Regions from separate parts of the Isoptericola sp. NPDC058082 genome, predicted to be linked through region 3. Evidence: riboswitches for the same ligand, from Rfam matches in the RefSeq annotation. Region 3 holds a riboswitch; each other region holds the start of a gene.
The links. A riboswitch is a leader RNA that binds a small molecule or an ion and turns the genes downstream of it on or off. The one in region 3 is predicted to bind S-adenosylmethionine.
Positions count from the first base shown of each region.

Region 1: linked by a shared signal. The riboswitch ahead of ACFVS0_RS01765 (NADPH-dependent FMN reductase) and the one ahead of ACFVS0_RS07250 (methylenetetrahydrofolate reductase) in region 3 are both predicted to bind S-adenosylmethionine.
Region 2: linked by a shared signal. The riboswitch ahead of ACFVS0_RS19665 (aminotransferase class V-fold PLP-dependent enzyme) and the one ahead of ACFVS0_RS07250 (methylenetetrahydrofolate reductase) in region 3 are both predicted to bind S-adenosylmethionine.

Region 1 covers NZ_JBHVSQ010000001.1:376,181-385,857, reverse strand. The annotation lists partial or broken gene ACFVS0_RS01785 (DNA polymerase IV) at 1-161, opposite strand, end outside; gene ACFVS0_RS01780 (DoxX family membrane protein) at 299-874, shown strand; gene ACFVS0_RS01775 (winged helix-turn-helix transcriptional regulator) at 927-1,397, opposite strand; gene ACFVS0_RS01770 (NADPH-dependent FMN reductase) at 1,553-2,134, shown strand; SAM riboswitch class IV at 2,251-2,382, shown strand; gene ACFVS0_RS01765 (NADPH-dependent FMN reductase) at 2,405-3,043, shown strand; gene ACFVS0_RS01760 (flavin reductase family protein) at 3,073-3,606, shown strand; gene ACFVS0_RS01755 (nitrilotriacetate monooxygenase) at 3,624-4,817, shown strand; gene ACFVS0_RS01750 (LLM class flavin-dependent oxidoreductase) at 4,827-6,254, shown strand; gene ACFVS0_RS01745 (GNAT family N-acetyltransferase) at 6,289-7,023, shown strand; gene ACFVS0_RS01740 (hypothetical protein) at 7,166-7,558, shown strand; gene ACFVS0_RS01735 (nuclear transport factor 2 family protein) at 7,609-7,974, shown strand; gene ACFVS0_RS01730 (aldo/keto reductase) at 8,006-9,025, opposite strand; gene ACFVS0_RS01725 (gamma carbonic anhydrase family protein) at 9,137-9,655, opposite strand; gene ACFVS0_RS01720 (NtaA/DmoA family FMN-dependent monooxygenase) at 9,675-9,677, opposite strand, start outside.
Region 2 covers NZ_JBHVSQ010000021.1:12,034-21,710, forward strand. The annotation lists gene ACFVS0_RS19640 (GNAT family N-acetyltransferase) at 1-317, opposite strand, end outside; gene ACFVS0_RS19645 (amidase) at 433-1,911, shown strand; gene ACFVS0_RS19650 (MerR family transcriptional regulator) at 1,912-2,319, opposite strand; gene ACFVS0_RS19655 (NAD(P)-dependent oxidoreductase) at 2,369-3,265, shown strand; gene ACFVS0_RS19660 (CsbD family protein) at 3,376-3,549, shown strand; gene ACFVS0_RS19665 (aminotransferase class V-fold PLP-dependent enzyme) at 3,623-5,065, opposite strand; SAM riboswitch class IV at 5,100-5,216, opposite strand; gene ACFVS0_RS19670 (RNA polymerase sigma factor) at 5,303-5,983, shown strand; gene ACFVS0_RS19675 (protein kinase) at 5,983-7,170, shown strand; gene ACFVS0_RS19680 (hypothetical protein) at 7,274-7,810, shown strand; gene ACFVS0_RS19685 (hypothetical protein) at 7,837-8,007, opposite strand; gene ACFVS0_RS19690 (rhodanese-like domain-containing protein) at 8,273-8,749, shown strand; gene ACFVS0_RS19695 (O-succinylhomoserine sulfhydrylase) at 8,746-9,677, shown strand, end outside.
Region 3 covers NZ_JBHVSQ010000004.1:58,030-67,706, reverse strand. The annotation lists gene metE (5-methyltetrahydropteroyltriglutamate--homocysteine S-methyltransferase) at 1-2,401, opposite strand, end outside; gene ACFVS0_RS07250 (methylenetetrahydrofolate reductase) at 2,427-3,473, opposite strand; SAM riboswitch class I at 3,479-3,585, opposite strand; gene ACFVS0_RS07245 (NADP-dependent oxidoreductase) at 3,679-4,578, opposite strand; gene ACFVS0_RS07240 (YbdD/YjiX family protein) at 4,619-4,867, opposite strand; gene ACFVS0_RS07235 (carbon starvation CstA family protein) at 4,851-7,121, opposite strand; gene ACFVS0_RS07230 (NYN domain-containing protein) at 7,277-8,539, shown strand; gene ACFVS0_RS07225 (alpha/beta fold hydrolase) at 8,559-9,401, opposite strand; gene ACFVS0_RS07220 (TetR/AcrR family transcriptional regulator) at 9,510-9,677, shown strand, end outside.

The DNA.
Region 1 (9,677 bases), on a different contig from region 3:
TCGTACGACGCGGTGGAGACCACCGCGCGCTCCGTCGGGTCGCCGCGCCCGCCGACGATCACCGGCCTCCCCGCGAGCTCCGGACGCCGCAGGATCTCGACCGCGGCCAGGAACTGGTCGAGGTCGACGTGCAACACCCAGCGGAAGCTGCGCGGGCCCATGCCCCGAGTCTGCGTCACCGCCCTGCGGGTGACGAGCGGGCGAAAACCGCGGCCCCGCGCATCCGGCGCCCCGACGACGCCTCTCTCCCAGGGCGACCACCCCCGGGTCGCACCACCCCCTGGAAGAGAGCACCACCATGTCCGTCTCCACCCCGACTCACCGCCCGACCCACCGCCCGACCGCCGGCGTCCCCGCCCCCGGCGCCCCCGCCGACCCGGCCGCGCGCCGCCTCCCGAACGCGCTCGCCGAGCAGGTGGCGCTGCGGCTCGACGTCGCCGTCACCGCCCTCGCCCGATTCCTCACCCGGTGGTCCGTCCCGGCGCTGCGCGTCGCGCTCGGGCTCGTGTTCCTCGGCTTCGGCGTCCTGAAGTTCTTCCCCGGCGCCAGCCCCGCCGAGCAGATCGCGGGCCGCACCGTCGAGACGCTCACCCTCGGGCTCGTCCCCGCCGCGACCGCCGTCGTCCTGGTCGCGGTCATGGAGACCTTCATCGGCCTCACCCTGGTCAGCGGGCGACTGCTGCGCGTGGGCCTGGTCGTCCTCGCCGTCGCCATGGTCGGGATCCTGTCGCCCGTCGCACTGTTCGGCGACGAGCTGTTCGGGCACGGCATGACCCTGCTCGGGCAGTACGTGCTCAAGGACGTCGTCCTCGTGGCCGGTGCGGCCGTCGTCGCCTCGTGCGCACTCGGGGCCCGCCTGCGGCTCGAGGCGTGAGCGGACCGCCGCACCCGCCCCGCGTCATCGTCGGAGGGCCGCCGACCACCGGTCAGCGGCCCTCCGGCACGCCGTCCTGCGACGCCCGGCCGACCCCGCGCCGCCGGTCGTCCGCGCGGCGGTGCGCGTCGATCGTCGGCCCGTGCCGCTCGCCCCACCCCGCCAACGCCGCCAGCGGCACCAGGAGCGACGCACCCAGCCCCGTCATCGCGTACTCGACGCGCGGGGGCACCTCCGGGTAGACGGTCCGCGCGACCAGCCCGTCCCGCTCGAGGCGCCGGAGCGTCACCGCGAGCAGCCGGTGGGAGATGCCCTCGACCCTGCCGAGCAGCGTCGTGAACCGCACGGGCCCGTCGCCGAGCTCGGCCAGCACCACCAGCGACCACTTGTCGCCCACGCGGTGGCAGAGCTCCCGGACCCTGCGCCGGTCGTCCTCGCCCGCGCACGCCGAGCCCGCCGCGCCGTCCCAGGTCCCCGCGCCGTCCCAGATCTCCGCGCCGTCCCCGATCTCCGTGCTCGCCATGCTCGCTCCGTCCCGATCCGCACCCCGGGGTGCGTGACGCACTTCATGGTGCGGGTGGCCGACCGGGCATAGGGCACCGGTCACCGGAGGTTCCCGCCATCGACCACAACACGTCGGGGCGACCGAGATCGTCCCGACCCGACGGAAGGCGCACCATGACGACGATCGCGATCATCACCGGCAGCACCCGACCCGGCCGCCACAGCGAGCGCGTCGCGCGCTGGGTGCTCGACGTCGCGGGACGGCGCGACGACGCCCGCTTCGAGCTGGTCGACCTCGCCGAGCAGGACCTGCCCCACCTCGACGAGCCGGTCCCCGCCTCGGGCGGGCAGTACGCCGGCGAGCACACCCGGCGGTGGGCGGCGACCGTCGCCCCGTTCGACGGCTTCGTGTTCGTGACCCCCGAGTACAACCACTCGGTGCCCGGGGTCCTCAAGAACGCCCTCGACTACCTGTACGCCGAGTGGAACGACAAGGCGGCGGGGTTCGTCGGCTACGGCGTCCTCGGGGGCGCGCGGGCCGTGGAGCACCTGCGCCTGGTCGCGGCCGAGCTGCAGCTCGCGACGGTCCGCACGCAGGTGGCGCTGTCGTTCCACCACGACTTCCGCGAGTACCGCGAGCTCGACCCGGAGCCCCGGCAGCGCGCCGCGCTCGACGAGCTCCTGGACCAGGTGGTGGCCTGGTCGGACGCCCTCGCGCCGCTCCGCGCGGCGCGGGCGGCGGCCGCCGCGGCCTGACCGACCCGTCGGGGAGGACGCGGCGCGGTCGACCGTGGACCGCACCGCGTCCGGATCGTGAGAATTCTCGGGAGCAGCCTGGCGTTCTGCGAAACGGCTGCTATACCTCCGCCCCAGGTCAAGAGCCCCAGCGCGAAGCCCCGGCTGGCTGGGCAGCAACCCCACGTCACGGCGGGGTGCTCCGGAGGATGACCAGGCCGCCGGCCGGCCCGTCCGCGGGCCGAGACGCCGCGCGGCAAGCGTGATCGACGGACTTGCGAGGTACACCCGATGACCGAACCCACCCGCCCCTCCGCCGCCTCCGTGGTGGTGGTCTCCGGCAACCCGCGCGAAGGCTCGCGCACCCTGGCCGCGGCCGAGGCCGCCGGGCGCCGCGTCGCCGAGCTGCTCGGCACCACGGACGTGGCGACGATCGAGCTCGCGGCGTTCGCGGGCGAGATCCTCACGGCCGCGCACCCGGCCGCCGACGAGGCGAAGGACCGCCTGGCGCGCGCCACGGTCGCCGTCGTCGCGACCCCCGTCTACAAGGCCTCCTACACGGGTCTGCTCAAGTCGTTCCTCGACCTCTACGGGCCGGACGGCCTGGCGGGCGTCGTGGTCGTGCCGCTCGTCGTGTCCGGCAACCCGGCGCACGCGCTCGCCGGCGAGGCGCACCTGCGGCCCGTCCTCGTGGAGCTGGGTGCCGTCGTGCCCACCCGCACCCTGACCCTCACCGAGGCGCAGCTGCCCGACCTCGGCGAGGCGCTCGACCCCTGGTTCGCCCGCTGGGCGACGTCGCTGCGGCGCGCCGCCGGCGTACCCGCCGCGCCGGCCGCCACCGCCACGGCCGCCACCGCCACGGCCGCCACCGCCACGACCACCACCACGACGGACGCCACCGCCGCCGAGCTGACGGGAGCCGCCCTGTGACCACGGAGCACACCCACGCGCACACCGACCTGTCCGCCCTGTCCGAGATCGAGGAGCTCCTGGCCCAGCAGGACGAGCCCCAGCTGTCCCCCGACGAGTTCAAGACGGTCTTCCGCCAGCACCCGGCAGGCGTCGCCGTCGTCGCGCTCGCGCACGAGGGCCGCCCCGTCGGGTTCACCGCCACGTCCGTGATCTCCGTGTCGGCCGCGCCGCCGCTGCTGGCGTTCTCGCTGGCGTCGACCTCCTCGTCGTGGCCCGCCGTCTCGGAGGCCAGCACGCTCGCGATCAGCTTCCTCGCCGACCACCAGGACCACCTCTCCGCCCGGTTCGCGACGAGCGGCATCGACCGCTTCGCGGACGGCGGCTGGACGGCCCTGCCCTCGGGCGAGCCCGTGATCGACGGGGCGGTCTCGTGGGTGCGGGCCCGGGTGGTGCAGCGGACGCCGGTCGGCGACAGCTACCTGGTGTCCCTGCGCGCGCTGCAGTCCGGGTCGGACGACGCCTCGCCGCTCGTCTACCTCGACCGGACCTACCACCGGCTCGGCGACGAGTCCGCGATCTGAGAGGCGGCCCCCGCACCATGACCACCCTGACCTCTCCCTTCCTCGTGGGGCTCGACGTCGACGGCGCGGGCGCGCACCCCGCGGCCGTCACGAGCACCGGGATCGCCGTGACCGAGCTCGTCTCCGCCGCACGGCTCGCCCGCACGGTGCGCCGCGCCGAGCACGCCGGCGTCACCTTCGCCACGTTCGCCGACGCCCTGCTGCCCGCGGTCGCGGGGTCGCCCGCCTCCGCGCGGCTCGACGCCGTCACCCGCGCGGCGTTCGTGTCCCGCACCACCACCGCGATCGGCCTGGTGCCCCAGGTGCCGACCACCTATCCGGAGCCGTTCCACGTGGCGGCCCAGCTCGCGTCCCTCGACATCGCGGCCTCCGGCCGGGGCGGCTGGCTCGCCGGCGCGACCCGCACCCCGGAGACGGCGGCCGCCTACGGCCGCGACGACGTCGCCGACCTCGCCCGCGAGGCCCGCGACGTCGTGCAGGTCGTGCGCGACCTGTGGGACTCGTGGGAGGACGACGCCGTGATCCGCGACGTCGCCACGGGCCGCTACGTGGACCGCGACCGGCTGCACCACGTCGACTTCGTCGGCGAGGGCTTCGCCGTCAAGGGCCCGCTCATCACGCCGCGCCCGCCCCAGGGTCAGCTCGTGGTGCTCGCGGCGGCCGCCGACGTCGCGCCCTCGGTGCGCGCCGAGCCCCTGGTCGACGTCGCGCTCGTCGGCGGCACCGACGTCGCCACCGCCCGCGCGGCGGCACGCGCCGCGACGGCCGCGGGGACGGGCGGGCCCGACGGCGCCGCCCGGGCGGTGCTCGACCTGGAGGTGGTGCTCGACGCCGGCGACCGCACCGCGACCGCCCGGCTCGCCGAGCTCGACGCCGCCACGCCCTCGGGGGCGCGCACCGGCTGGGGCACGGGCGCGCTGCGGTACACCGGCGACGCCCCGGGCCTCGCCGGCCTCCTCGCCGAGCTCGCCGCGTCGGGCGACGTCGCCGGCGTGCGGCTGCTGCCCGCCGTCCTCGACGCCGACCTGCCGGTGCTCTCGGGCGACGTGCTGCCCGCGCTGCGCGCCGCCCGGCTCACCGCGGCGCCCCGCGCGGGCGCCACCCTGCGGGAGACGCTCGGGCTGCCGCGCCCCGCGAACCGCCACGAGACCCGACCCGACGCCGGCACCCGGGCGCGGCACGCCGCCCCGACCGCCGTCGCGACCGCCTGAGGAACTCCGATGACCACACCGACGACACCGCACGCCCCCGACGCGCCGATCACCCGCCCCCGCGCGCAGGTGCACTTCGGCGTCTTCTTCCAGGGCGTCAACCACACCACCATCTGGTCCGACCCGGAGTCCGGGTCGCAGACGGACTTCGCCTCCTTCGAGCGCGTGGTCCGCACCGCCGAGCGCGGGCTGTTCGACGCGTTCTTCCTCGGCGAGGGCCTGCGCCTGCGCGAGACCCGCGGCCGGATCCACGACCTGGACGTCGTGGGCCGCCCCGACGCGATCACCCAGCTCGCCGCGCTGGCGGCGATCACCGAGCGCATCGGCCTCGTCGCCACCCAGAACACGACGTATCACGACCCTGCCGACCTGGCCCGGCGCCTCGCGAGCCTCGACGTCCTGTCCGGCGGGCGGGCAGCGTGGAACGTCGTGACGACGGACAACGCGTGGACCGGCGAGAACTTCCGCCGCGGCGGCTACCTCGACCACGCCGACCGCTACGAACGGGCCGCCGCCGTGCTGGCCGTCGCCCGCGGGGTCTGGGACGCGTTCCCGGACGGCCCCGACGGCGACGTGGCGCGGGTGAACGTGCCGGGCGCCGACCTGCGCACCCCCCGCGACCTGGTGCTCGACGTCACCACGCCCCGCAGCCCGCAGGGCCACCCGGTGATCTTCCAGGCGGGCGACTCGCCCCAGGGGCGCGACTTCGCCGCCGCGCACGCCGACGTCATCTTCTCCCGGCACGGCGCGGTGCTCGCCGACGCGCTGGAGTTCGCGGCCGACGTGCGCCGCCGCGTCGTCGCCGCCGGACGGCCGGAGGACGACGTGAAGATCTTCCCGGGCACCGCGATCGTCGTCGGCGACACCCCGGCCGAGGCCGAGGAGAAGGCGCGCTGGGTGCGGCACGCCCAGGTCACGCCCGCCACCGCGCTGTCGATCGTCGGCAACATCTGGGGCGAGGACCTCTCGTCGTACGACCCGGACGGCCCCCTGCCCGCGCACGACCCGGTGGTCGAGGAGCTGGGCGGCGAGCGCGGCTCCGCGACCACGGGGGCGCGCACGCACGAGGTCGCCCGGCAGTGGCGCGCCCTCGCCGAGGCGGAGCACCTGTCGATCCGCGAGCTGGTGATCCGCAACGCGGGCGAGCGCGGCTTCACCGGCACCCCCGGCGCCGTCGCGGACGAGCTGACCCGCTGGGTGCGCACCGGCGCCGTCGACGGGTTCAACCTCAGCCCGTGGATCGTGCCGTCCGGGCTGGACGACGTCGTCGAGAAGGTGGTGCCCGCACTGCAGGAGCGCGGGGCCTACCCCACCGCGTACGAGGGCGTCACGCTGCGCGAGCACCTCGGGCTGCGCGAACCGCTCACCCGGCGAGCCCGGAGCCGGTCCGCGACCGTCGACGCCGACAGCGAACCGACGCTCGTTCCCACGCCCTGAGCACGTACTCTGCGACGGCAGACCAGGAGGCGACATGACCACGACCACCACGCCGGACGCTCCCGCCGGCACGCTCGGCACCGCGTCCGAGGCCGTCCTCGACAACCCGCGCTGGTCGTCGCTCACCGGGGCGCACGCGCACCTGGCGGAGGGCAACGAGCTGGTGCTGCGCTACCCCGCCGACGTGTCCCCGTTCGCCGCGGTCCGGTCGTGGGACGACCCGGACGTCTGGGACGCGATCGTGGACGTCGCCGGCCACGGCGCGGAGTTCCCGGGGCCGCCGGCGGACGTGGCACTCCCCGCGGGCTGGGAGCGGGCCTCGCTCCACGAGGGCGTCCAGCTCGTCGAGACGGACCGGCTGACCACGCGCCCGGACGACGAGGCGATCGTGCTCGGCGCCGACGACGTGCCCGACATGCTCGCCCTCGTCGAGCGCTCGCGGCCGGGCCCGTTCCTCCCGCGCACGTACCTCATGGGCCGCTACGTCGGGTTCCGGCGCGACGGACGCCTGGTCGCGATGGCCGGCGAGCGGCTGCAGCCGGAGGGCTGGACCGAGATCAGCGCCGTGACGACCGATCCCGACCACCGCGGCCAGGGCCTGGCCACCCGCCTCGTGCTCGACGTCGCGCACCACGTCCGCGAGCGCGGCGCCCGGCCCATGCTGCACGCGGCGGGGAACAACGCGAACGCGATCCGGCTCTACGAGAACCTCGGGTTCCGGCTGCGCGCCCGCACCGCGTTCGGCGCGATCCGCACGCCGCTCGCCTAGGGCGTGACCGAGGGCCGTGCGGGGTGGCGAAAGAGCCGGTTCCGGCGGAACGGGTGCCCTCGTCCCTACGGACCGGTGCAAGTCCTCGACGTGTGACGACACCAGTGTGGTGAGGGCGCCCGTGCTGCACCACAGACGCCTGATGACGGCGACGAGAGCGGGGCGGCGGATGCGCGGGCGCGGGATGTCGAGCGTGGCCCTGCTGACGGTCGGCATGGCCGTGCTCGCGGGGTGCCAGACGGCACCCGGGCCGAGCGTCGACCCCGACGTCGTCGTCGCCCGCTACGAACCGACGGGCGCCGGAGGTGACCAGGCCCTCCTCCGAGGCCGGGTCGCCGCGGTCCACGGGTGCATCGTCGTCGACGACGAGTCCTCGGACACGGTCTACACCGCGATCTTCCCTGCGGAGGCGCCGATCCCGCCTCTGGGCGAGGACGTCGAGCTCGTGGGAGGGGCGCACGACCGGTTGCCCGACGGCGTGACGACGAACGGCTGCGAGACCGCGCCGTTCTGGCTCGTGTCTGCCGACGCGTGAGGGTGTCCACGCCGGCGCGGTACGGGCTCGGCGGTGCGTAGGCTCGGGCGATGAGCCTTCTTGCTGCAGAGCACGCGCTGCACGCCGCCCAGCGCGCCGGAGACGTCGACGCGCTCGAGGCGTTGCTGCACCCTCGGTGCGTCGGGGCGGGCCCGGACGGGTCCGTCTTCTCCAAGCACGACGACCTCGAGAGCTACCGCTCCGGCTTCCTGCAGATCACCCGCCTGGAGGAGGAGTCGCTCGAGGTCCAGGAGGACGTCGCGAGCGGGACGACCCGGCTGGTCGCCGCCGTGGACGCGATCCAGGGCGGCACCGCCGTGTCCGCGCGGTTGGTCTACACGCGCCTCTGGGTGCGTGCCGACGAGGGGTGGCGGGTGCTGGCTGCCACGCTCGCGCCCGCCGCCGAGCCGGCCTGACCGGCCCGGCGGCCGCTCGGGCCTCCAGCGCTCAGGCCTCCAGCAGGTCGGGCTGCGGGTGCCGCACGCCCTGCACGGCGCCGCGCGGGATGGCGGCGGAGATCGCCGCCAGGTCGTCGGGCCTCAGCGCGAGCGACGCGGCGGCGACGTTCTGCTCCAGGTAGCGCAGGCGCTTGGTGCCGGGGATGGGCACGATGTCCTCGCCCTGCGCGAGCAGCCACGCGAGCGCGAGCTGCGCGGTGGTGACCTCCCGGGCGGCGGCGAGGTCCTCCAGCGCCCGCACCAGGGCGCGGTTGTGCTCGAAGGCCTCCCCGGCGTAGCGGGCGTGCTTGCGGCGCACGTCGTCGGCGGCCAGGTCGGTCACCTGGTCGACCGTGCCGGTGAGGATGCCGCGGCCGAGCGGGGAGAAGGGCACGAACCCGATGCCGAGCTCGCGCAGCGCGGGCAGGACGGCGTCCTCGGGGTCGCGCGTCCAGAGCGAGTACTCGCTCTGCACGGCGGTGACCGGGTGCACGGCGTGCGCGCGGCGCACCGTGTCCGCGCCCGCCTCGGAGAGCCCGATCGCGCGGACCTTGCCCGCCGCGACCAGCTCGGCGAGCGCGCCGACGGTCTCCTCCACCGGCACCTGCGGGTCCACCCGGTGCAGGTAGTACAGGTCGAGGTGGTCCGTGCCGAGCCGGGCGAGCGACCGGTCGATCGCGGCGCGCACGTACTCCGGGCGCCCGTCGACGGGGCGACCGTCGGGATGCTTCCCGAGCCCGAACTTCGACGCCAGCACGATCCGGTCGCGCTGCGGGCCGAGCACCCGCCCGATGAGCTCCTCGTTGCGACCGGCGCCGTACACGTCCGCCGTGTCGATCAGCGTGACGCCGAGCTCGAGGGTGCGGCGCAGCACGGCCTCGGCCTCCGCGGCGTCGGCCGGGCCGTAGGAGTCGGCCACCGACATGCCGCCGAAGCCGACGGCCGAGACGGTGAGGGCGTGGGCGCCGGAGCCCAGGGTGCGGGTCGGCAGTGCGCGCGTGGGCAGGGTGCCCGTGGAGGGTGTCGTCATGCGCGCAGCCGACCACCCCCGCGGCGGCCCCGCAAGGCCGGCGGCGCGCCTCTCGGATGCTGGACGCCCGGCCCCGCCGATGGGCGTCGCCGCCGGTGTCAGCCGGCGGTGTCAGCCGATCGAGCGGCGGTGCCGCTCGGCCAGCTCCTGGTACTCGATCGCGTTGCGGCGCACGCGCTCGGCGCCCTCGGCGTCGAGCGGCCCGCGGTCCTTGGCGGGGACGCCCACGGCGAGGTGCCCGGCGGGGATCTCCTGCCCCTCACGCACCAGCGCCCCGGCGGCCACGAACGCGCCCTCGCCCACGACGGCGTGGTTCAGCAGCGTGGCGCCCATGCCGACCAGGCTGCCGTCCCCGACGGTCGCGCCGTGGATGATCGCGCCGTGCCCCACGCCCACCCCGGCGCCGATGGTCGCGGGCACGCCGGTGTCCGTGTGCACCACGCAGTTGTCCTGGATGTTCGACCCCTCCCCGAGCACGATCGCGTCCATGTCGCCGCGCAGCACGGCGCCGTAGAACACGCTGGCGCGCGGCCCGATGCGCACGCGGCCGATGATCGTCGCCGTCGGGGCGACCCACGCCGTGGGGTCGATCTCGGGGGTGTGGCCGTCGAAGGGGAGCACCGTCGCCATGCCCCGGACCCTACCGTCGTCA
Region 2 (9,677 bases), on a different contig from region 3:
TTGGTCGTGCCGCCCCACCAGTCGCGGCCGTAGAAGGTGGTGCCGATCTCCACGCGGCGCGGGCCCGGCGCCAGCTCGTAGAACCGGGTGGACCCGCGCACCGCGCCGTCGTCGCCCACGACGGCGAACGCCGTCGTGCCGGGCGTGGCGACGCCCGCCTCGATCCACGCCTCGAGGTCCGCGAGCCCGGACGGGACCGGCGACGTCATGCCGAACCAGAGGTCGGCGTCGATCAGGGGGAGCAGCGCCTCGGCGTGCTGCGGGCCGAGCGGCTCCAGGCGCACGCCGTGGCCGGCGAGGACGAGGTCGTGATGCACGGGCCCATCCTCGCCGAACAGGCGGTTGATGCCGGAATGCGTCCAACTTCCTCGCGATACCGGTGTCAACCGCCTGTTCGGCGACCCGGGCAGCGGGATGGGTAGCGTGCGGATCATGGACGACGCCCTGCACGAGATGACCGCCACCCGGTTGCGCGACCTGCTGCGCGCGGGAGAGCTCACGCCGACCGAGGTGGCCGACCACTTCCTCGCCCGGATCGAGCGCGCCAACCCCGACCTGGGGGCGTTCGCCACCGTCGCCCCCGAGGCGGCGCGCGCGCGGACGGCGGCCCTCGAGCGCGACGGCGCGCACGGCCGGGCGACCCTGTGGGGGCTGCCCGGCGGGGACAAGGACCTGTGGATGCGGGCCGGCGTGCCCGCCCGGTTCGGCTCCCGCGCCTTCGCCGGCGACGACGCCGTCGTGCCGCCGGTGAGCGACGAGATCGTCGACGTCCTCGACGCCGCCGGCATGGTGAGCCTCGGCCGCACGACCGCCCCCGAGCTCGGCTTCCCCGCGTACACCGAGCCGCTGGCGGGGCCGGTGGCACGCAACCCGTGGGACCCGGGCCTCGGGGCGGGCGGGTCGAGCGGCGGCGCCGCCGTCGCCGTCGCGGCGGGCCTGCTCCCGTGCGCGCCGGGGTCGGACGGCGGCGGGTCGGTCCGCATCCCCGCCGCCGCGTGCGGCGTGGTCGGGCTGAAGCCGAGCCGCGGCCTCGTGCCGGCGGGGTCGGGCCAGGAGTCGCTGGGCGGGCTGGTCGTCAACGGGCCGCTCGCCCGCACCGCCGAGGACACCGCGCTGCTGCTGGAGGGCATGCTCACCTGGACCCCGGACGGCCGCGTGGCGCACCCGCTCACGCTGCGCGCGCCGTCGGCCCGCGCCGGGGAGTACCTGGCCGCGGCGCGCCGCGGAGAGGTGGCGGGTGACGGGGGCGAGGACGTGCGGGGCCGGTTCCGGATCGGTGTCACGACCGACTCCGCCTGGGACGACTTCTACGCGATCACGACGTCGGACGAGGCACGCGCCGCGCTCGACACCGGCGTGGCGACGCTCGCCGGCCTGGGGCACGAGGTCGACGACCTGTCCCTCGAGCCCGACCCGACGTACGGCCCCGCCTTCCGCACCCTGTGGATGGCGGGCGCCTCCGCGGTCCCGCTGGACGACCCCGCACGGCTCGACCGGCTCGAGCCGCTCACCCGGTGGCTCATCGGCCGCGGCCGCCAGGTGCCCGCCCGCGAGCTCGCCGAGGCGCTGCGTGCGCTCACGGCGTTCGAGCGCAGGCTGGTCGCGCAGGTGTCACGGTTCGACGCCGTCGTCACCCCCGCGCTCGCGACGACGCCCCGCCCGCTCGGCTGGTTCGACCCCGAGGACCCCGAGCGCAACTTCGAGCAGCAGTGCCAGTACACGCCGTGGACGTCGATGCTCAACGTGGCGGGGCTGCCGGCGATCACGCTGCCGACCCGCTGGACCGACGACGGGCTGCCGATGGGCGTCCAGCTGATCGGGCGGCCGGGCGGCGAGACGACGCTCCTCGCGCTCGCCGCCCAGCTCGAGGACCGGCTGCGCTGGGCGGATCGGCACCCTCCGGCCTGGTGATCAGGCGGGAACCCTCTCCGCCGTCGCGCCGTCGAGCGGCGGGTAGGTCTCGCCACCCACCCGCTCCGCCGCCGCGATGTACCCGGCCAGGGCCGAGCGCGAGCGGGCGAGCCTCGCCATCTGGTCCTCCAGACGCCGCAGGCGGGAGCGCATCGCGGTCAGGAGCTCGGCACAGCCGGGCAGCTGCGGCTCCTCGCCGACCGCGCACGGCAGGACGTAGGCGATGTCCTCGGACGACAGGCCCGCGTCGAGCAGGTGCCGGATCTGGCGCACCCGCAGCACGGCCCCCTCGTCGAACTCGCGGTAGCCGTTCGAGCGTCGGGCGACGTCCAGCAGGCCCTGGGCCTCGTAGTAGCGCAGCTGGTGCGTCCGCACGCCCGTGCGGCGGCTCAGCTCACCGATCCGCATCCCGCTCCCCCTTGACCTTCACACCGGTATGAACGTCGACGATGCTGCCATGGTCACCAGAACCCACAAGCCGTCGTCCCCCGCCCCCGTCTCCGTCGTCGGACTCGGCCTCATGGGTCGCGCGCTCGCCGGCGCGTTCCTGCGGGCCGGGCACCCCACCACCGTGTGGAACCGCACCCCCGCCAGGGCCGACGCGTTGGTGGCGGACGGCGCGCACCTGGCGCCCACGGCGGCCGCGGCGGTCCGTCCCGGCGGCCTGACGATCGTCTGCCTCACCGACGACGCCGCCGTGCGCGAGCTGCTCGGCCACGACGACGTCGACCTCGCCGGCGCCACGCTGGTCAACCTCACGTCCAGCAGCTCCTCGCAGGCCAGGGAGACCGCCCGGTGGGCCGCCCGGCGCGGCGCGCGATACCTCGACGGCGCGATCATGGCCGTGCCGCCCGCGATCGGGACGGCGGACGCGGTCGTCCTGCACAGCGGGCCCCGGACGGACTTCGACGCGCACGCCGCCACCCTCGCCGCGCTCGGCACCGTCACCCACCTCGGCGAGGACCCCGGGCTGGCGTCCCTCTACGACGCGGCCGGCCTCACGATGATGTGGAGCGTCCTCGACGCGTGGCTGCACGGCACCGCCATGCTCCGCACGGCCGGGGTGGACGCCGCCGCCTTCGCCCCGTTCGCCCGGCAGATCGCGGAGGGCGTGGCCGCCTGGCTGCCCGGCTACGCGGAGCAGGTCGACAGCGGCAGGTTCCCGGCGGAGGCCTCGGCCCTCGAGACGGACGCGCGCGCGATGGCGCACCTCGTCGAGGAGAGCGCGGCGCTGGGCGTGAGCACCGAGCTGCCGAGACTGCTCAAGGCCGTGGCCGACCGTGGCGTCGCCGCGGGCCACGGTCACGAGCAGTACCCGGTGCTGATCGAGGAGTTCGGCCGCCCGACGCCCTGACCTGCCGGTCGCCACCCGGAGGACCACGACCTGAGACGTCGGCGTGCGAGCCGGCGGGCACGCGCCTACGGTCGGTGCTCGAGGTCGTTCGTCCGACGGAAGGAGCCCCGATGGGACTGGGAGACAAGGCCAAGCACCTGGCGGAAGAGGCCGAAGGCAAGGCCAAGGAAGCCACGGGCAAGCTCACCGACGACGAGAGCAAAGAGGCCGAGGGCAAGGCCCAGCAGGCCAGCGCGAACCTCAAGCAGGCGGGCGACGACGTCAAGGACGCGTTCAAGGGCTGACCCGCTGACACGACGGGGCGCCACCGCACGGTGGCGCCCCGTCGTCATGTCCGCCCGGGGCGGGGCCGACGGCTCAGAGGTCGTCGGGCAGGCAGCCGAACGCCTCGTCGGCGCCCAGCGCGGCGGTGGCGAGCAGCCCCTCGAGGCCGGAGCCCTCGGGCACGGGGCGCGGGTCGTCGACGACGACCCACAGCCCGTCCACGACGTCGTACTGCGCCTGCGGCCCCTCGGTCACGAGCGAGCGGACGGCGGCGACGAGCCGCTCGACCTCCTCGCCCGCGGTGCCGAGGCCCACCGACGCGCGGACGGCGCCGGCGTCGAAGCCGAGGCGGCCGAGCAGCGGGTGGGCGCAGAACCGGCCGTCGCGCACGCCGATGCCGTGCTCGGCGGACAGGTACGCGGCGACGAGGCCCGGGTCGTACCCGGTGACGGTGAACGTCACGACCCCCACCGGGTCGACGGCGTCGTCCCAGACGTGGACGACCTCGACGCGCTCGATCTCGCCGAGCCCGTCCACGAGCCGGCGCCGCAGGGCGTCCTCGTGCCCGGCCGCGACCCACGGGTCGAGGGCGGCGAGCTCGTCGCACGCGGCCGCGAGCGCCACCGCTCCCACGACGTTGGGCGAGCCGGCCTCGTGCCGGGCGGGGCCCTCGTGCCAGTCGGTCGTGGTGGTGCGCACCCGGCGCACGGCGCCGCCGCCGGCCAGGTACGGGGTGCCGGCGTCGAGCCAGTCGCGCCGGCCGACCAGGGCACCGGCCCCGAACGGCGCGTACGTCTTGTGGCCCGAGAACGCGACGTAGTCGACGCCCGTCTCCGCGAGCGAGAAGCGGCGGTGCGGCACCAGCTGGGCGCCGTCGAGCACGACGCGCGCGCCGGCGCCGTGCGCGGCGGCGACGACGTCGGCCACGGGCAGCGCCTCGCCGGTCACGTTGGACGCGCCGGTGAGCGCCAGGAGGGCGTAGGGGCGGCCCGCGGCAGCGGCCGACCCCAGCTCTTCCTCGATCTCCGCGAGGGTGGCGGCCACGGACGGGCCGCCCGCGACGACGGTCGCGTCGGTGACGCGCTGCCAGGGCAGCAGGTTGGCGTGGTGCTCGATGTCGAGCACGAGGACGCGGCCGGGCTCGCCGGTGGCCGGGTCGGCGGGCACGCAGCCCGCGAGCAGGTTGAGCGAGTCCGTCGTGTTGCGGGTGACGATCGTGAGGTCGTCCTCGCGGGCTCCGACGAACGCGCCGATCGTGCGGCGGGCCGTCTCGTACAGGGCCGTCGAGACCTGCGACAGGTAGCCGGCGCCGCGATGGACGCTGGCGTACAGCGGCAGCACGCGCGCGACCCGGTCGGCCACGGCCTGCAGGGCGGGCGCCGACGCCGCGACGTCGAGGTTGGCGTACGGCAGCTGACGGCCGTCGACGAGCGGCACGAGCGTGTCGCCGCCGACGACGGGCAGCACGGGTGCGACGTCCTGCACGGCGCCGACGCGCGCGGCGGGCACCGCAGGCGCGGGGGTGAGCGTGGTCATGCGTGGTCCTCCTCGGTCGTGCCGGGGAGGTGGCTCCCCGCGCTTGCCCGCGCGCCGGACGGCGCAGGGCCAGGTCGTCACCCGGGGCACCCCGCCGCGAGAGGAGGGTTGCCGGCCAGCGAGCCGGGGCTTCGCGCTGGCGCTCTTGACCTGCCGCCCATCGTGCGTGCGCAGCACCACACGGTCAAGCGGAGCCCGCCCCCTTCTCACGATGCGGTCGCGTGAGACGCTGGATGCATGCCCGATCGCACCGTTCCGGCCTCCGGCGCGCCTCCGGGAGGCCCCGTCGGAAGCCCCGTCGGAACCCCGGCCGAGCTGGTCGCCCGCGCCCTCGCCGGCGGCGACCTCCACGCCGCAGGGCTCGCCGCCCGCGCGGCGACCGGGGACGACGCCGCCGACGTCCTCGACCTCGTCGGCGGGCGGGCCGCCGCGGGCTCCGCGCCCGCGACCGAGCTGCTGGTGGAGCTGCTGGACGCGTCCGGCGTCGTCCGGCGCTTCGTGCGCGGCGCCCTGCTCGACGAGGCCGCCGTGGACGACGTCTCCCAGGACGTGCTGGTCTCCGTGGCGACGTCGGTCCGGTCGTTCGCGGGCGGGTCGCGGGTCACCACGTGGGTGCACGGGATCGTGCGCCACCGGGTGGTCGACCACCTGCGACGGCAGCGCGCCACCGCTCCCCTGCCCGACGACGACGTCGGGCCGTCGGAACGGATGAGCTCCCTCATCGCCACGCGCGCCACCGTGCGCGACGCGCTCGCCGCCCTGCCCGAGCTCTACCGCGAGCCCGTGACGCTGCGCGACATCGAGGGCCTGCCCTACGCGGAGGTGGCCGACCGTCTGGGGCGCAGCGTCGGCACCGTGAAGTCACAGGTCTCGCGCGGCCGCGCGCTCGTGGCCGCGGCCCTCGGGAGCCTGTCCTGATGGCCGCGCCGGCCGCGCCCGAGCCGCTGCTCGGGCGGTACCGGGTGGGCGACGTCATCGGCGTCGGGTCGTTCGCCACCGTGCACCGCGCCGTGGACGAGCGGCTGGACGACGTCGTCGTGGTGAAGGTGCTGGCCGAGAACCACAGCCTCAACCCGGAGGTCCGCGAGCGGTTCATCGCGGAGGGCCGGGCGCTGCGGCGGGTGGCGAGCCCGCACGTCGTCGCCGTGCACGACATCGGCGAGAGCGACCGCCAGCAGCCCTACCTCGTCCTCGAGCTCGCCGACCGCGGCACCCTCGCGGCCCGCGTCGCGGCCCTGCGGGCGGACGGGTGGACGGCGACGCCCGCCGACGTGCTCGCCGTCGCCCGGGGGCTCGCCGCCGCGGTCGAGGCCGTGCACGCCGCGCACCTCGTGCACCGGGACCTCAGCCCCGGCAACGTGCTGCTGCGTACCGGCCCGGAGGGTGCGGTCGAGGGCGTTCCCGCCGCCGTCGTCCGGCCGGACGAGCGCCTCGTCCTGGCCGACCTCGGCATGAGCAAGGACCTGGCCCGCAGCTCCGGGCTGACCGTCGCGGGCGGCACCGAGGGGTTCCGGCCGCCGGAGCAGGACGGCCCCGGCACGGTCGACACCCGCGCCGACCTGTGGGCGATGTCCGCGCTGCTGTCCTGGCTCGTCGAGGGCGCCGACCTCCCGCGCTCCCTCGACGCCGCGCTGCGCCGCAGCCTCGCCGACGCCCCCGCCCGGCGGCACCCCGACGCCGCAGCCTGGCTGGCCGACGTCGAGGGGGCGCTCGGCCCGGGCACGACCGGCGGCCCGGACCGCGCGCGACGCCGCCCGGCCGCCGTCGTCGTCGCCGCGGTCACCGCCGCCGTCCTCGGCCTGGGCGCGGGCGCCGGCGTCACGGCCTGGCTCGACCGGCCTCGCTCGGCCGCGGGCGGCGCGAGCGTCGCGATCTCCGGGCCCGGGGCGGCGACCGTCGGCGAGCCGGTCACCCTCACGGCCGACGTCGCGGGCGCGGAGCACTGGGTGTGGACGCTGCCCACGGGCACCTACGTGGCCGACGACGAGCGCGTGCGGCTCACCGCCAGCAGCACCGGCGCCGCCGAGGTGGTGCTCGAGGCCCGCGCCCCGGACGGGACCGCCCTCACGGCCGTGCACCGGCTGCGGGTCGGCGCCGGGTCCTGACCCGGACGAAGAAATCTCGGTCCGCGTGCAACCTTTCCGCCGCCGCGGACGACTCACGGGGGTCAGCACCGCACGGGGCTGCCCCCATCGACCAGGAGAGACCATGCGACACCTTCCCCGCCGACTGACGCCGATCGCCCTCGCGAGCCTCCTCGCCCTGAGCGCGTGCGCGTCCCCGACCCCCGACGCCGAGTTCGACGACCCGGGCAGCTCGGCGTCGGACACGACGGCGACGCAGCACGCCGACGACGCCGCGGGCGCCGACGAGCAGGCCGACGGGACCGAGGAGACCGCCGACGCGCCGGCGGCGAAGGACCCCTCGGCGTACACCGTCCGCTACGCCGACAGCGACAAGACCGTCATCACCCTCGACCGGGCCCAGGTGGAGCAGCTCACCGGCACCGACCTGGCCGCCGGCACCGACGAGGCCGAGGCCGCGCTCGCGGAGCCCGGCACCTGGTCGGGTGCGGACACGAAGGAGCACGCCGACGTCATCGTCGACGCCGCGACCCGCGAGTCCGACCGGATCGACCGCGTGCTCACGCAGCAGGCGGACGGCCGCGACGTCGAGCTGCGGCTGTTCGTCAAGCACCACCAGCACGCCCACGTGGCGCACTTCGGCGAGGACGACGACGACTGATCCCCTGGGTGTGGGTGTGCCGCGGGTCAGACGCCAGGGCCGTCCCGCCAGCCGAGCACGTTGTCCGCGCCCTGGGGGTAGGGGGCCTCGTGCGGGCGCCCGCCCTCGGGACGCGGCGGCGGCAGGTCGCGCGGACGCTCCAACGGCTCCTTGCGCTCGCGCCGGAACCACCCCTTGATCGTGGCGAGGATTGCCATCGTCCGTCTCCTTCGAGGTGCGGCCGAGCCCGAGTCCTGCCGGAGACTTTACCTTCGGCCGCGCCTGGGCACACCGGGGACGCGCGGCGTTCGCGTCCCGAGACGGGGTGACCAGCACGCGGACGCTGTCGTACGATCGCCAGGACCATCCCGAGCGGCCGAGTGACGTGGCACGTCGACGCCGCAGCAACCCGCGGGCCGGTCGCCGGCGACGGCGGCCCGTCCGGACGAGGGTGCTACCGCCACGACCGATGGGAGGACTGCGATGAGCACCCAGATCGATCCCCGCCCCGCCGAGGGCTACGCCGGCGACCTCACCCCGCAGCAGGCGTGGGACCTGCTCGCCGGCGATCCGGACGCCGTCCTCGTCGACGTGCGCACCGAGGGCGAGTGGCGCGCCATCGGCGTGCCGGACACCGCGACCGCCGGGAAGACCCCGGTCTTCGTCGAGTGGGTGCAGGCGGGCGGGCGCCCGAACGCCGGCTTCCTCGCCGAGCTCGCCGCCGCGGGCGTGACCGCGGACCGCCCCGTCGTCTTCCTGTGCCGCTCCGGCCAGCGCTCGATCGGCGCGGCGCGCCTCGCGACGTCGTCGGGCCTCGGCCCGGCGTACAACGTGCTCGAGGGCTTCGAGGGCGGCCCCGGCTTCGACGGCGTCCGCGACCGCGAGGGCTGGAAGGTGCGCGGCCTGCCGTGGGGCGCGTACGACGCCGCCCGGCAGCAGGACCCGGAGCAGGCCCGATGAGCGGCGTGCAGGTCCCGACCGGCCCTGGCGCCGACCCCACGACCTTCGGCGGCTCGCGCCCGCTGCCCGCCACGGTCCGGCCCGCGACCCTGGCCGTGCGCGGCGGGCACCGTCGGTCGGACTTCCAGGAGATGTCCGAGGGCCTGTTCCTCACCCAGGGGTACACCTACGCCTCGGCGGCGGACGCCGAGGCGGCGTTCGCCGGCGAGCGCTCGCAGTTCCTGTACTCGCGGTACGGCAACCCGACGGTGCACACGTTCGAGGAGCGGCTGCGCCTCATCGAGGGTGCCGAGGCCTGCTACGCCACGGCGTCGGGCATGTCGGCGGTGTTCAACGCCCTCGCCGCGCTGGTCTCCAGCGGTTCGCGCATCGTCTCGGCGCGGGCCCTGTTCGGGTCCACCAACGTCATCTACGACGAGATCTTCGCCAAGTGGGGGGTGCGCGTCGACCTGGTCGACGGGCACGTGACCTCGCAGTGGGAGGAGGCCCTCGCCACGCCGGCAGACGTCGTGTTCTTCGAGTCGCCGTCCAACCCCATGCAGGACCTCGTGGACGTGCGGCGGGTGGCCGAGCTCGCGCACGCCGCCGGCGCCGTCGTCGTGGTGGACAACGTGTTCGCGACGCCGGTGCTGCAGAAGCCGCTCGAGCTCGGTGCCGACGTCGTCGTGTACTCGGCCACCAAGCACATCGACGGGCAGGGGCGCGTGCTCGGCGGCGCGATCCTCGGCACGGAGGAGTTCCTCACCGGGCCGGTGCAGACGTTCGTGCGCAACACCGGCCCGTCGCTGAGCCCGTTCAACGCGTGGGTGCTGCTCAAGGGCCTGGAGACGCTCGACGTGCGCGTGCGAGCCCAGAACGCGGCGGCGCTGCAGGTCGCGACCGCGCTCGAGGAGCTCGACGGAGTGACCGGGGTGCGCTACCCGTTCCT
Region 3 (9,677 bases):
GGGTCGCGCGGACCTCGCGGGCGGCGGCGACGAGGTGGGCGAGCGCCGGCTCGACCTCCGCGTACCGGCGGGTCTTCAGCCCGCAGTCGGGGTTGACCCACACCAGCGCCGGGTCGATCGCCTTGACGGCGAGCGTCAGCAGCTCGGTGACCTCGGCAGGCGACGGCACGCGCGGGGAGTGGATGTCGTAGACGCCCGGCCCGATGCCGCGCGAGTACCCGGCGTCGGCGAGCTCGGGCACGATCTCCATCCGCGAGCGGGCCGCCTCCACCGACGTGACGTCGGCGTCGAGGCCGTCGATCGCGCCGATGACCTCGCCGAACTCCGAGTAGCACAGGTGCGTGTGGACCTGCGTCGCCGCCTGGACGCCCGACGTCGCGAGCCGGAACGACCCGACCGACCAGTCGAGGTAGGCGGGCTGGTCGGCGCGGCGCAGCGGCAGCAGCTCGCGCAGCGCGGGCTCGTCCACCTGCACGATGCCGATGCCCGCGGCCTCCAGGTCCGCGATCTCGTCGCGCAGGGCCAGGCCCACCTGGTTCGCGGTGTCGCCGAGCGGCTGGTCGTCGCGCACGAACGACCACGCGAGGATCGTCACCGGGCCGGTGAGCATGCCCTTGACCGGCTTGTCGGTGAGCGACGCCGTGTACGCGGACCACTCGACGGTGATCGGCGCCGGGCGCTGCACGTCCCCCCACAGGATCGGCGGGCGCACGCAGCGCGAGCCGTACGACTGCACCCAGCCGTTCGCCGTCACCGCGAACCCGTCGAGCTGCTCGGCGAAGTACTGCACCATGTCGTTGCGCTCGGGCTCGCCGTGCACCAGCACGTCGAGGCCCAGCTCCTCCTGCAGGGTCACGACGCGCCCGATCTCCTCCCGCATCGCGGCGGAGTAGTCGGCGTCGGCGAGCTCGCCCTTGGTCCACGCGGCGCGGGCCTTGCGGATCTCGGGGGTCTGCGGGAACGAGCCGATCGTCGTCGTGGGCAGCGGCGGCAGGTTCAGCCGCGCGGCCTGGGCGGCCGCGCGCTCCGCGTACGGGCCGCGGGCGAAGTCGGCGTCGGTGAGCGCCGCGGCGCGGTCGCGCACCTCGGGCACGACGACGCCGGCCGCCGTCGCGCGCGAGGCCACGGCCGCGGACGACGCGGCGAGCGCGTCCTCGACGGCCGCGCGACCGTCCGTGAGGGCGCGGGCCAGGGTCGCGACCTCGCCCACCTTCTGGTCGGCGAACGCCAGCCAGTCGCGCAGGCGCGGGTCGAGGGTGGTGCCCGCCGCGTGCTGGTCGTACACCTCGTCCTCGACGTCGTGCGGCACGTGCAGCAGCGACGTCGACGTGCCGACGGCGAGGGCGACGGCGCCGAGGCCCCGCAGCGACTCGACCGCGTCGAGCTTGGCGGCCAGGTCGGCCCGCCACACGTTGTGGCCGTCGATCACCCCGGCGACGAGGGTCTTGCCCTCGAGGCCCGGCACCGGCCCGGCGGGCACGGCGCCCTTGACCAGGTCGATCGCGATCGCGTCGACGTCGGTCGCGGCGAGGAGCGCGAGGGCGTCCTCGTGCAGGCCGCCGAACGGCGCCGTCACCAGGATCGCGGGCCGCTCGCCCGAGTCCTCGGAGTCGGCGTCGTCGGTGGCCGTCGCAAGGTCGGTCGCCAGGGCGCGGTAGGCGGACGCGATGGCCGCGTGCAGGCGCTCGGCCGGCACGTCGAGGGAGTCAGTGACGAGCGCGGGCTCGTCGAGCTGCACCCACGGCACCCCGACCGCGGCCAGCGCGCGCAGCAGGTCGGCGTACGCGGCGACGACGTCGTCGAGCCGGTCGAGCGGGTGGAACCCGTCGCCCGCCTCGTCGGCCGCCTTGGACAGGGCGAGGAACGTCACCGGGCCCACGAGCACGGGGCGCGTGGTGACGCCGGCCTCCTTGGCCTCGGCGTACTCGCGCACGATGCGGTGGTCGGCGAACGAGACCGGCGTCGTCTCGCTGATCTCGGGGACCAGGTAGTGGTAGTTGGTGTCGAACCACTTGGTCATCTCGAGCGGGGCGTCCTCGCCGCGGCCGCGGGCCACGGTGAAGTAGCCGTCGAGCTCGAGCGAGCCGTCCTCGTCGTCGAGCAGGTCGCGGAACCGCTCGGGGACGGCGCCGAGCAGCGCGACGACGTCGAGCACCTGGTCGTAGTAGGAGAACGACCCCGGCACGGAGCCGTCGTCGGGGTTCAGCCCGCGCTCGACGAGGCGGCGGGCGGTCTCGCGGCGCAGCGCGCCGGCCGTGACCTCCAGGTCGACGGCGTCGGTGTGCCCGGCCCAGAACGACTCGACGGCCTTCTTGAGCTCGCGGCGACGCCCGATGCGCGGGTAGCCGAGGATCGTGCCGCCGGGAAATGCCGCGGCGGGGGTGGTGCTGGTGGTGGACATGAGCACTCCAGAGTTCGGGCTCCGCTCAGACGGCGGGAGCCTGGGTCGGGATGCTCGGTACCCACGGCCTTCTGGCCAGGTCCGCGCCGTCCGACGTGACGTCGGCCGGCGCCGGTCCGCCGAGGTGGACACCCTCGAGCAGGTCCAGAGCGGGACGGTACTTGTTGAACGTGTACACGTGGATGCCGGGGGCGCCCGCGTCGAGCACGCGCTGGGCGAGCTCGACGGCGCGCGCGGTCCCGTAGGCGTGCTGCGCCTCCGGGTCCCCCGCGGCGTCGAGCGCGTCCAGCAGGTGCCGGGGCGCGCGGACGCCGGTGAGCTCCTCGACGCGACGGAGCCGGCGCGGCTCGGTCGTGGGCAGCTGCCCCGCGAGGATCGGGATCGTCACCCCGGCCGCGCGGGCCTCGGCGACGAAGTCGGTGTAGGAGTCGGCCTCGTAGAACAGCTGCGTGATGGCGAAGCTCGCCCCCGCGTCCTGCTTCTCCTTGAGGCGCCGGACCTCCTGGGCCCGGGTGGTGCCGGCCTGCACGTTGCCGTCGACGAACGTCGCGACGGCGATCGTCATCGGGCGGGCGGCGCCGCGCAGGGCGGCCCCGGGGTCGGTCGCGCAGCGCCGCGCCTCGACCTCGCGCAGCAGGTGCACGAGCTCGATCGAGGATGCGACGCCGTCGGCGGGCGGCTCCCAGTCAGGCTGGTCCTTCGGCGGGTCGCCGCGCAGGGCGAGGAACGCGCGGGTGCCGGCGTCGAGGAAGTCGTCGATGACGGCGGACACGTCCTCGCGGTGCGCGCCCACGCAGGTCAGGTGCGCCACCGGCAGGACGGGCGTGCCCTCGAGCAGGGTCGCGACGACCTGGCGGGCGGTCGCCCGGTCACCGCCGCCCGCGCCGTACGTCACGGACATGAAGTCCGGTCGTGCGGCGACGAGCCGGCGCGCCGTCTCCCAGAACTTGGGCGCGGCGTCCGGCCGGCGCGGCGGCATGAGCTCGAACGAGACCGTCGGGCGTGCCGGCAGCGCCGGGTGAACTGCCGGCTGAGCTGCCGGGGTGGGCGAAAAGGATGCCTCTGCGACCATGCGTCACTCCATCGATCCTGGCGTGAGCACCTTCGTCCTCGGGAGGCTTCCGTCGGAGAACGGGTTGCTGCGGCGTCGTCGAGCCAGGACTCTCGGCCGCTCTGGATGGCTTGTCACGCGATCGTACGCAGCATCCGCGATACGGGCGAGGATGAGACCGCCTGCTGAGACGATCGCGGATGCCGGGCGGGCGGGAACGCCCTGCTCAGGGCACCAGCACGACCTTGCCGCCGGCTTGGCCGCTCTCGACCAGAGCGTGCGCACGGGGCGCGTCGGCCAGCGGGAGCACCGCGCCGACGGTGGTCACGAGGTCGCCGCGGGCGAGGGCGTCGACGGCCTCGGCGAGCTCGCCGGCGTCGCGCTCGGACCGCCAGCTGGCCTCGACGCCGAGGTCTGCCGCGGCGTCGTCGGCGATGGTGACGATGCGCTCGGTGCCGCCGCGCAGGGTGATCGAGTCGGGCAGCACGCCCGCGCCGGTGGTGTCGAGGACGGCGTCCACGCCGTCGGGGGCGAGGGCGCGGACCCGCTCCACGAGCCCTGCGCCGTAGGTGGTGGGTGTCGCGCCGAGGGCGGCGACGCGCTCCTGGTTCCGCGGCGACGCCGTACCGATCACGCGGGCGCCGCGGCGCACGGCGAGCTGGACGGCCAGCTCGCCCACCGACCCCGAGGCGCCGTGCACGAGCAGCGTCTCGCCGGGCCGGACGTCGAGGAGGCGCAGCACGCGGGTCGCGGTCTCGGCGGCGACGGGGAGCGTGACGGCGTCGGTCGCGGCGAGCCCGGCGGGCACGCGGGCGAAGACCGACGTCCGGGTGAGCTCGGCGTACCCGCCGCCGACGGCGAAGCCCACGACGCGGTCGCCGGGCGCGACGCCGGCCACGCCGTCCCCGACCTGGTCGACGACCCCCGCCACCTCCAGGCCCGGCACGACGGGCGACGTCGGCGGCGGGCCGCCGGTCGTGCCGGCGCGGGACTTCACGTCCCAGCCGTTGACGGCCGCGGCCTCGACGCGCACGCGCACCTGGCCGGGCCCGGCCTGAGGGTCGGGGGCGTCGGCGAGATGCAGCACCTCGGGGCCGCCGTGGGACTCGAACACGATCGCGCGCACGCGCCCATCCTGGCCCGGCCGGCACCGTCGCGCGCGCCGCTCAGCAGCAGCGCGAGCCGGGGTTGCGGTCCTGCTCCGCGTAGTGCTCCCGCCAGAACTCGCGCTCGCCCATCGGCGCGCGGCCGGGGTGGGCCGACCGCTCGTGCGCGACGTACGTCGCGTAGGCGTCGTCGCCCATCACCTGGCGCACGTACCAGCGCAGGCTCGCCCACCCCGCCGACGCCGCCCGGGCCAGCGCCCGGGCGACGTCGTGCACCCTGCCGGTGCGGGGCTCAGTGGTGCCCGGCACCGCTGGACTCCCGCAGGCCGGCGTCGGCCCACTCCTTCTCGATCCGCTTCTCGGTCGACGAGGCGAACAGGCCGGCCGGGGCGAACCGGCGCGACGCGACGGGCGCGTCCTCGTGGTTCTCGCCGCCGCCGGTGCGGAACGCCCTGATCGTCACGACCAGCGACGCGAGGATCACGACGATCGACAGCACCACGAACACGATCGACAGGGTGCCCTGCACGAAGGTGTTGCGGACCACGGCCTCCATGGCCGCGACGTCGGGCGCGGTGCCGAACGACGTCTCGCCGGCGGCGAGCGCGTCCTTGAACGCCCGGTGCTGCGCCCAGTACCCCACCGCGGGCACGTCCGAGAAGATCTTCTCGAACGACGCCCAGATGGTGATCAGCGCGGTGAAGGCCAGCGGCAGGGCCACGATCCACAGCCACCGCCAGTACGCGCGGCCCCGCTTCGCGACGATGGCGAGCACGACGGCGAGCGCGATCGCGGCCAGCAGCTGGTTCGCGATGCCGAACAGCGGGAAGAACGTGTTGATGCCGCCGAGCGGGTCGGTGACGCCCAGATACAGGATCGTCCCCCAGCCCGCGACCATGATCGCGGTGCAGACCCACACCCCGGGTCGCCAGCTCATGTCCTTGAACCGCGGTGCCACGTTGCCGATGGTGTCCTGCAGCATGAAGCGGGCCACGCGGGTACCGGCGTCGACCGCGGTGAGGATGAACAGCGCCTCGAACATGATCGCGAAGTGGTACCAGAAGCCCATCATCGCGGTGCCGCCCACCAGCTGGTGCATGATGTGCGCCAGCCCGAGCGCGAGCGTCGGGGCGCCGCCGGTGCGGGACACGATCGACGGCTCGCCCACCTGGGTCGCCAGGGTGCTGAGCATGTCGGGCGTGAGGTTGACGCCGGCGAGGCCGAGCGAGTTCACGAACGCGACCGCGCCCTCGATGGTGCCGCCGGTGGCGGCCGCCGAGGAGTTCATCGCGAAGTACACGCCGCGGTCGATCGAGATCGCGGCGACCAGCGCCATGATCGCGACGAACGACTCCATGAGCATGCCGCCGTAGCCGATGAAGCGCGTCTGGCGCTCCTTCTCCACGAGCTTCGGCGTCGTGCCCGACGAGATGAGCGCGTGGAACCCGGACAGGGCGCCGCACGCGATCGTCACGAAGAGGAACGGCCAGAGGTTGCCGGACACCACCGGGCCGGTCTCGCCGCTCGCGAACTCGCTGATCGCGGGCACGTTGATCTCGGGCCGCACGATGACGACGGCGCCGGCGAGCACCACGATGACGCCCACCTTCATGAAGGTGGACAGGTAGTCGCGCGGGGCGAGCAGCAGCCATACGGGCAGCACGGCGGCCACGAAGCCGTAGACGATGACGCCGACGGCGATGGTGGTGCGGTCGAGGTGGAAGAACTCCGCGCCCCACGCGGTGTCGGCCACCATGCCGCCGCCGACGATCGCGGCGAGCAGCAGGACGAAGCCGATGAGGGAGACCTCGGTGATCTTGCCCGGGCGCAGGTACCGCAGGTAGACGCCCATGAAGAGGGCGATCGGGATCGTCATGGAGACGCTGAACACGCCCCACGGGCTCTCGCCGAGGGCGTTGACGACCACGAGGGCGAGGATCGCCACGATGATGATCATGATCAGCAGGGACGCGACGATCGCGGCCACGCCGCCGATGCGGCCCAGCTCCTCGCGCGCCATCTGGCCGATGGTGCGGCCGCCGCGGCGCATGGAGAAGAACAGCACCGTGTAGTCCTGCACGGCGCCCGCGAGCACCACGCCGACGATGATCCAGATGGTGCCCGGCAGGTACCCCATCTGCGCGGCGAGCACCGGGCCCACCAGCGGGCCGGCGCCGGCGATGGCGGCGAAGTGGTGGCCGAACAGCACGCGGCGGTCGGTGGGGACGAAGTCCTTGCCGTCCTCGCGTGTCTCGGCGGGGGTGGCGCGGCGGTCGTCGGGGCGGGTGATGTACCGCTCGATGACCTTCGAGTAGAAGCGGTACCCGATGAGGTACGTGCACACCGACGCGAAGACGAACCAGATGGCGTTGATGGTCTCGCCGCGCACCAGCGCGATCATGACCCACGCGACGCCACCGAGCAGCGCGATCGCCGCCCAGAGCGCGATCTTCGCGGGTGTCCAGCGGGGCTTCAGGTCCTCGGCGGGAACCGCCGTCGGGGGGAGCGCGGGGTCGGGGACGATCTCGTCCGTCGCCGTGGTGGCTCCGGGATCTGCTGACAAGGTGAGCCTCCAAGGCGTCGCGTCGGCGGGACCCGACACAGGATAGGGGGTGAAGAAAGGGTGACGGAACGCCCGGAGCCTGGACGATGTGGCGGCGGCCGTGGTAACCCGGCCTGGTCCCGCGGCGGAGCACGCGACGCCGTAGCCTGACGTGCATGGACACCGAAGAGCGCCTCGCCGTCTTCCTCGACTACGAGAACCTGGCGCTCGGCGCCCGCGACCACCTGGGCGGCATGCAGTTCGACTTCAAGCCCATCGCCGACGCGCTCGCCGTCCGCGGCCGTGTGGTGGTGCGGCGCGCGTACGCGGACTGGTCGTACTTCGACGAGGACCGGCGGATGCTGACCCGCCACCAGGTCGAGCTCATCGAGATGACGCAGCGGATGGGCGCGTCCCGCAAGAACGCCGCCGACATCAAGATGGTGGTCGACGCGATCGAGATGGCGTTCGAGCGCGAGTACATCACCACGTTCGTCATGTGCACGGGCGACTCCGACTTCTCCCCCCTCGTCCACAAGCTGCGCGAGCTCGACAAGAAGGTCATCGGCGTCGGGGTGGAGAACTCCACCTCCCGCCTGCTGCCGCCGGCGTGCGACGAGTTCCTCTTCTACGACCGGCTCGAGGGCGTCGACGTGCCCGACGAGTCCGAGGCGCCCGCCCCGAAGCGTTCCGGCCGGGGCGCCGGCAAGGGTTCCGCGCGGTCCGGTGGCGGCCGTGGCGGCCGCGCGAAGGCCCCGGCCCCCGCGGAGGCGCCGGTCGAGACCCCTGACGAGACCCCGTCGGAGGCGCCCGCCGAGACCGCGACCGCGGCGTCGGGTACGACGACGCGCGGCCGCCGCAAGAAGGCGCCGACGGCGGAGGCCCCCGTCGTCGAGCCGGTCGTGGAGCCGGCCGCCGAGCGCGAGGGCGACGTCGAGCAGGAGGACGCCGCGGCCTCCGCGGGCGAGGACGCGCCGATGGAGGTCAGGGTGGCGCAGACGCTCGCCGACCTGCTGGCCTCGACGAGCGGCTCGGTCACGGCGTCGATGCTCAAGCGCACCCTGGTGCGCAAGGACCCCACGTTCAGCGAGTCCGACTACGGCTTCCGCACCTTCGGGGAGTTCCTGCGCTTCCTGGCGGACCGCGACTTCGTCGTGCTGTCCGCAGGCCCGTCGACCGGTGACCCGGAGGTGGCGCTGCCGGAGCAGCAGGACACCGAGGGCGCGTTCGACCTGCTGCGCCAGGTGGTGCGCGACGCGGGCGGCAGCGCGCCGCTGTCCGGGCTGAAGAACGAGGTGCGCAAGCGCCGCCCCGACTTCTCGGAGAAGGCGCTCGGCTACCGCGGGTTCCTGCAGTTCGCGAAGGGTGCTGCTGCCGCCGGCGCCGTCGCCCTCGCGTGGGACGACGACGCCGACGACTACCTGCTGACCGCGAGCTGACCGCCCGCGTGGGTCGGGCTCAGCGCCCGACGAACGCGAGCAGCGCGGCGTTGACCTCGTCCGCGTGCGTCCACAGCAGGCCGTGCGGCGCGCCCTCGACCTCGACGTACTCGGCGTCGGGCACGGCGGCGTGGAAGCGCCGGCCCGAAGCGTCGATCGGCAGGATGTTGTCCTTCGTGCCGTGCAGGATCAGCGTCGGCTTGCCCGCGTCGCGCACGGCCTCGACGTCGGGCCGGAAGTCCTCGATCCAGGTGGGGACGACGGCGTAGGCGGCGACGGGGGCCGAGCCGACCGCGGTGATCCAGTTGGCGCGCACGACCTCCTCGGAGATCCGCGTGCCGAGGTTCTCGTCGAGGTTGTAGAAGTCCTTGTAGAACTGCGTGAACCAGGCGTAGCGGTCGCCGCGGGCGGCGTCCACGATGCCGTCGAACACGGACTGCGGCACGCCCTCGGGGTTGTCGTCGCGCTGCACCAGGAACGGCTCGAGCGACGCGAGGAACGCGAGCTTGGCGACCCGCTCGTGCCCGTGGTTGCGGACGTACCGGGCGAGCTCGCCGGTGCCCATGGAGAAGCCCACGAGCACGACGTCCCGCAGGTCGAGCGTGGTCAGGACGGTGTCGAGGTCCTTCGCGAACGTGTCGTAGTCGTACCCGGAGCCGACCTTGCTCGACGCGCCGAAGCCGCGGCGGTCGTAGGTGATGACGCGATACCCGGCGGCGAGGAGCTCGCGGGTCTGGAGCTCCCAGCTGTGCCCGTCGAGCGGGTACCCGTGCACGAGGACGACCGGCTGACCGGAGCCCTGGTCCTCGTAGTAGAGCTCGACGGCCGTGCTGTTCTCCTGCCCGACGGTGATGTAGCCCATGGTGCGCCCCTTCGAAAGAGGGGGAGAACGGTCGTTCTCCCGTTGTTCGCTACAGTAGAGAACGATGGTTCTCCCCGCAAGGGGAGGGCGGCGACGAGAGGGTGAACGATGCTCGACGAGAAGGCGGCGCGCGACGCGGTGGTCGTCGCCGCCGACCGGCTGTTCTACGCGCGCGGCGTCCAGGCCGTGGGCATGGACGCCGTGCGCGCCGAGGCCGGGGTGTCCCTCAAGCGGATCTACGGGCTCTTCCAGTCCAAGGAGGACCTGGTGGTCGCG